Linked DNA regions of Hahella chejuensis KCTC 2396. The protein of the gene in region 2 interacts with the protein of the main gene of each other region in a pairwise test. Links are inferred from orthologs where the notes say so. Each region holds a gene or a part of one and is shown on either strand. Other genes may lie near its edges. The genes, in order: HCH_RS19670 and HCH_RS24125.

Evidence for each region.
Region 1: the proteins of HCH_RS24125 (region 2) and HCH_RS19670 interact in binary tests that used the Escherichia coli proteins (3 or more experiments, as listed by UniProt). The link is inferred for Hahella chejuensis KCTC 2396 from one-to-one orthologs.

What each region holds. Positions count from the first base shown.
Region 1 is NC_007645.1:4,536,986-4,540,208, reverse strand. What follows is about bases 266-3,167. They hold HCH_RS19670 (peptidylprolyl isomerase), read right to left. Parts: upstream 1,907-3,167; coding sequence 1,625-1,906; downstream 266-1,624. Other genes in these bases: HCH_RS19665 (MBL fold metallo-hydrolase), read left to right, coding at 2,121-2,981; HCH_RS19675 (ABC transporter transmembrane domain-containing protein), read right to left, coding at 266-1,463. In the rest of the region: more of HCH_RS19675, read right to left, coding at 1-265; HCH_RS32580 (DUF4123 domain-containing protein), read left to right, coding at 3,179-3,223. UniProt on the Escherichia coli protein: PPIases accelerate the folding of proteins. It prefers amino acid residues with hydrophobic side chains like leucine and phenylalanine in the P1 position of the peptides substrates.
Region 2 is NC_007645.1:5,507,562-5,510,680, forward strand. What follows is about bases 226-3,023. They hold HCH_RS24125 (NAD(P)/FAD-dependent oxidoreductase), read right to left. Parts: upstream 2,282-3,023; coding sequence 1,169-2,281; downstream 226-1,168. Other genes in these bases: bioB (biotin synthase BioB), read right to left, coding at 226-327; HCH_RS33955 (ComF family protein), read left to right, coding at 430-1,164; HCH_RS24130 (DMT family transporter), read left to right, coding at 2,436-3,023. In the rest of the region: more of bioB, read right to left, coding at 1-225; more of HCH_RS24130, read left to right, coding at 3,024-3,119. UniProt on the Escherichia coli protein: Catalyzes the dehydrogenation of L-2-hydroxyglutarate (L2HG) to alpha-ketoglutarate and couples to the respiratory chain by feeding electrons from the reaction into the membrane quinone pool.

The DNA.
Region 1 (3,223 bases), 970 kb from region 2 along the record:
CCGCCGGATAAGCCAAGGCCGGCATCTCCCAGGCGGGTTTTGTAGCCCTGTGGGAGCGCGGCGATAAAATCATGGGCGTTCGCAGCTTTGGCGGCGGCTTCGATTTCTTCTTGGGTGGCGTCCGGTTTGCCGTAGCGTAAATTGTCTTCAATGGAGCCGAAAAACAGAGCCGGCGTTTGCGACACCAGGGCGAAGCAGCGACGTAAATCCGTAGGCTCAAGCTGCCGAATATCCACGCCTTCCAGGCGGATTTCTCCGGTCTTGCAATCGAAAAAACGCAGCAACAGGTCAAACAGCGTGGACTTTCCTGCGCCGGATGGTCCTACTAACGCGAGGGTTTCTCCCGGCGCGACATCCAGGTTCAAATGGTCGATGGCGTTGGCGTCCGGACGCGCCGGATAAGAAAAGCTGACGTCTCTTATAGACAGGTTGCCGGGGATTAACTCAGGTAAACTTTTCACGCCAAATTGCGGCGCGGTGATTTCATTCTTCGACTGCAGCAGCTCCACGATACGTTCCGCCGCGCCGGCCGCCCGCTGCAGCTCGCCGATCACTTCACTGACGGAGCCCACCGCGGCGCCCACTAATACGCTGTAGAACACGAAGGCCGCCAGTTCGCCGCCGCTGATGCGTCCCTGGATGACATCCAGGCCGCCGATCCACAGCATGGCGCCGACCGCGCCTAACACCAGAACGATGACGACTGTCACCAGAATGGCCCGTTGTACGATGCGTTCCTTGGCGACGCTGAAGGCGTCTTCAACATGTTCTGAAAAGCGTTGTTTGTCTAATTTCTGATGATTATAGGCGTGAACGGTTTTGATCTGCCCAAGCACCTCGCCGATGTAAGAACCGACGTCCGCCACTTTGTCCTGACTACGCCGGGACAGACCCCGCACGCGCCGTCCGAATATCAGAATGGGAGACACCACCAGAGGCACCGAAATCATCACAATGGCGGTCAGTTTGGCGTTGGTGATGAACAGCCAGATGATACCGCCGATCATCATGATGATATTACGCAGCGCCACGGAGACGGAGGAGCCGATGACTGATTGCAGCAGGGTGGTGTCGGCGGTGAGGCGGGATTGAATCTCCAGTCCGCGATTGCTTTCAAAAAAGCCGGGATGTAGTTCGATGAGATGGTCGAATACTTTGCGCCGGATATCCGCCACCACGCGCTCGCCCAGCCAGGTCACCCAGTAGTAGCGAGTGAAAGTGCCGAGCGCCAGCGCCACGATCAGGCCCAGAAAGATAAGCACATAGCGGGTCAGCATATGCTCCGATTGCGTCGCCAGGCCCTGATCGATGAGCAGCCGCACGCCTTGCCCTATGGACAGCGTGATGCCGGCGGTGAAAAACAGCGCGCAGAGCGCGAACACAATTTGTCGTTTGTAAGGAAGAATAAACTCAAACGTGGCTTTGAGCGCCCCGATGCGGGCTGTAGAAACGTCTTGCTGCATGGGCGGACCGTTGTGGGGTGGTCGGATAAAAGGTTGAAGTTATTTATGGAGGGAAAGTCGGAAAATTTAAAGAGGGAGGGCGGAAAAAGAAGGACTTATTGCAGATAAAGGCTGTTGAGAAGGAGAGAAGGGCGACGTTAATAACATCGCCCTCGGCGCTCTTAGTCAGTGCGCTTGGTGACTTCCAACAGGTGGTAGCCGAACTGGGTCTTAACCGGACCCTGAACAGTGCCGACTTCCGCGCTGAAAACCACTTGGTCGAACTCTTTAACCATCTGACCTGGGCCGAATTCGCCCAGTTCGCCGCCGTTGCGGCCGGAGGGGCACTGAGAATGTTCTTTGGCCAGAGCGGCGAAATCCGCTCCGTCTTCGATCTGCTTTTTCAGATCGTTGCACTGATCTTCGCTGTTTACCAGGATGTGACGCGCGCTAGCCCGTGCCATGGCAGTCTCCTCATATTGACGTGGGTTTAAACGGGCGCATTAAAGCACAGGAATTGAATGAATGCGAGGCTAAACGCCAGTGGCGCTATTCAGCCGATGCGAATTGGCGTTAACCTTCCATTAACCAATTGATTCCTAGGCTTCCCATCTCTTTTTCGGCGAATACTTTTTGCCGTACACGAACATTCAAACCACGAGAAATGAGGAAATTGAAATGTACAGTATTATTATTTGGTTTTTGGCGGCGACGCTGATGATCGGTGAGGTTGAGGCAGCTGAAGTCGCTAAGTTGAAGCAGGATGTATACGCTATTTCCGAGGCTGGCGTCACCAGCCTGGTGCTGCTCTCCGAGGATGGCGTGTTAATCACTGATCCCGCTAATCCTGAAAGAGCGAAAGCGCTGCAGGCCGAAATCGCTAAACTTACGCCACGCCCAGTGACCCGCATCGTCCTATCCCATGAGCATTTGGACCATGTCGGCGGTACGGAGGCGTTTCCCGGCGCGGAAGTGATCTGTCACCTCTCCTGTAAAGCCGTGTTTGATCTGGATGTCGGAGGTTCCGCCCCGAAAAAGGTGCACGCGGTGTTCAATGACCAGCACAGTTTCCAGTTTGGCGGCCGCAAAGTGACGCTGATCCATGTCGGGCCTGCGGATGGTTTCGCCTCCACCATCATTCACTTGCCTGAAGACGCTATTATTTACAGCGCGGATTTGTATGCGGACCGTTACATCATTCCCGGCATATGGATGGACAACGACAACTATCTGGGCGTGCTGAAAGCCCTCAGACTGATGCGGGACCTGAAACCGCAAATTGCGGTAAACGCGCACTCAACCTCCACCTCCGTGCAGGCTCTGCAGGAAAACGTAACCTTCGTGGAAGATCTCTATCAATTAGTCTCTACGCAGATTAACAAAACCATCGCCACCAAAGGCCCTGGAGCGGTCATGGACAATATTCCCCGCTGGTCGCAAGAACTGAAACTGGACCAATATAAGGACTGGAGCAACTACGCCACAGAATTCCCTGCCCATGTGCGCCGCATGGCTCTGTCTATTTATCATGGCGGGTGACATCAGGCTTTGATAGAGCTTTGCAAGGACGCAATGCTTGGAGGAGGTTTGTAATAGTTAGGTGTCCGGCCCATTAGACATAGTCCAATCAGAGAATTGTCTGTATGGCTAAATAAAATACAATTTTTCGGTTTGTATCTTTTTGTACACCGCTCACTTTTCTTCCCAGAGCCGCTATTTCCGAGATTGGCCCGGAATTGAAGTATCACAAGGGATGTATTCGGCATGCTTTATCATTTTGT
Region 2 (3,119 bases):
GGCGCGGGGATTTCTCCAGGCCGCTCCCATACAAAAACGGCTGGCGCCTTTCTCTTTGGCGGCCTTGGCCTCGTTCACCACTTTTTCCACTTCCAGCAGCTTCTCTTTCTCAAGACCAGTATTGTAGTGGCCGCTCTGTGGACAGTATTTACAGTCTTCAGGGCAGGCGCCGGTCTTAATAGAAAGCAGAGTACTGACCTGCACTTCATTCGGATCGAAGTTCCGCCTATGCGTGACTTGCGCCTGGAATAGTAAGTCATTGAAAGGTAGCGCGAAGAGAGCTTCAACCTCTTCCAGAGACCAGTCATGGCGGATGGGTGATTGCATGGTGCTGTCATATCAAACTCTTGCTGTTATACAAAACTAGCCGGGGCCTGAGATATAATCCGCCTCGACACAGGAAAGTGGACCCAAATACGAGAGAAATTCATGGAAGACATAATAAGCCGGACCAAAAAGCTGTCAACCTTTCTCAGAGAAAAGGTTAACAGCTTACAACTAAAGCATTGCCTGCTTTGCCTCGAATCAGGTGGTAGCGCCCATATTTGCACCGCCTGCTCCACAGACTTAACGCCTCCCAAACATCCCTGCTCCCGCTGCGGCGTCAGCCGGATAGCCTCCGACGCAGTTCCCTGCGGTCGCTGTCTTCGACAACCCCCACACTTTGACGCCAGCACCAGCGCCTTTGACTATATCTTTCCAATGAATCACATCATCGGACAGCTGAAGTATGGAGACAAACGATATTGGGCCAGGGCGTTAGCGCAGGCGGCCCTCCCTGCGTTTCAACAGGCCTACGCACACATTTCCGCCCCCATTCTGATACCGGTTCCAATGCACAAGAGCAAGCAACGTAAACGCGGATTCAACCAGGCGGAACTGCTGGCTCGAAGCCTCGCTCGCTACGCCAATGCAAAGTACAGCAACAAACTGTGTCGCAGGATAAAGGCGTCTCCTCCTCAAACCGGACTAAATCGAAAAAGCAGACGCAGTAATGTGAAGAATGGATTTGAGGCCTCATCCAAACTCCCTCAGCAGCCGCTGATTATTATTGACGACGTCGTCACCACCGGCAGCACAGTAGATGAGCTTGCGCGCACGCTGAAACAGGCGGGCGCGCTTGAGGTTTATGTTTTTAGCATTGCGAGACGCTCCATGGACTGATCGTTTAACGATTTAATATCCGTTTCGACACCGTCTCAGCCAGAGCAAGCGAAGCCGTCAAACCTGGGGATTCAATACCGAACAGGTTATACCATCCTGCAACACCGTTGTGTTCAGGCGTATCGATGACAAAGTCCTCTGCGCGCGCGCCTTGCGACGACAATTTGGGGCGAACTCCTGCATACGCCGGCTGCAGCATGCCTTCCTGCAGCGCAGGCCAGTAATTGCGTATAGCCTGAGCGAACTTAGCCATCCGTTGGGGGTTTACACTGAACTCCGGCCGATCGACCCACTCAACATCCGGGCCGAACCGCGCCTGTCCGCCCATGTCCAAGGTCAGGTGCACTCCCAGTCCGCCTGCTTCCGGCACAGGGTATATCAAACGTTGAAAAGGGCTGCGCCCTGATAAAGAAAAGTAACTTCCTTTGGCGAAATAGATCGGAGGAATTCCAGCAACAGGATATCCATCCACGTTAGCAAGCACTCCCATCGCATCCAGTCCAGCGCAATTCACAACCACTTCCGCACGCACCTGGCAGGGCGCCGCGCCGCCAACGTTCAAAGCAACCCGCCCCGCATCAATACGCCCGCCCAGCAGTGGCGCATTGAACGCTGTCATTCCGCCCGCGCGCTCAAAGTCGCCCTGCAAAGACAACATATACTGATGACTGTCGATAATGCCGGTGGAAGGAGAGTGCAGCGCGCCGACAGAACTTAACTCGGGCTCCATCGCCAGGGCTTGGGCCTGGGTCAACCACTGCAAGTCCGTCACGCCATTGGCGGCAGCCGTCTCAGATATTTGCTGCAAGGCATCCATCTGTTCAGGGTGAGTTGCAACAATGAGCTTCCCGCAACGCTTATGAGGAATCCCGCGAGAAGCGCAGTATTCGTACAACAACGCTTTACCTCTTACGCAGGTTTCGGCTTTCAGGCTGCCTTGCGGATAGTAGATACCTGCATGAATCACTTCACTATTGCGAGATGATATACCGGAGCCAATAAGACTCTCGCGCTCCAACAGCAGCACATCCTGTCCACCTTCCGCCAAAGCTTTGGCGACGCTTAGTCCCACGACGCCTGCGCCAATCACTACAATGGATGTTTCAAAAAGCTCCATAATCAGTTCGTCGCTCTCATCTGCTTAATGATTGATATAAACGGAAAAATTGGCCGAACAGATAGAATTTATCCTAGAATTGGAAGCCCCGGAAGCCCTTACAGCAGGACCCGGCGTTCTCCCGCCTTGCCAGCAACCCAAAAGGACCCGCGCAGTGAGCGACGTCAATGCCTCAGATTCACTCTTTTTTCGAATAGCGCCTTACCTGGGGCTGGCGGGAACGTCATTATTTTGGGCGGGCAACGCACTGGTGGCGCGCGGTTTCAATGACAGCATTCCTCCTTTGGCGCTGTCATTCCATCGCTGGCTGGTTTGTGCGCTCCTTATCTCACCATTTATTTTACGGGCTTTCCTGCGCCATAAAGACATCATCAAGCAGCACTGGGGCAAGATTGGCGTGCTCGCTTTTCTCGGCGTGGCGACCTACAACTCGCTGCTGTATACCTCCGCGCAATTCACCTCTGCGCTCAATATTACGCTGGTGAACTCGTTATTGCCGGTAGCGACTCTGGTCTTGGCGATGCCTTTGCTTGGCCAGCGCCTGAACCTTAAAAGCGGGGTCGGCGTGTTGTTCGCCTTTCTCGGCGCGTTATACGTGATACTACATGGGGAACCAAGCGCATTGCTCTCTTTGCAGATGAACGCCGGCGACAGCATCATGGCGGCGGCGATGGTTATTTGGTCACTGTATTCAGTTTTATTGAGGAAATGGGCCATCCCTATCCCCGGCTTCGACCTGTTCGCTATCTTGCTGGGATTGGGGCTGCCGATGATCCTGCCCTTTTATGTACTGGAGCATCATATTAAAGGCGGATTCGAATGGAGTTATGACTTAGCG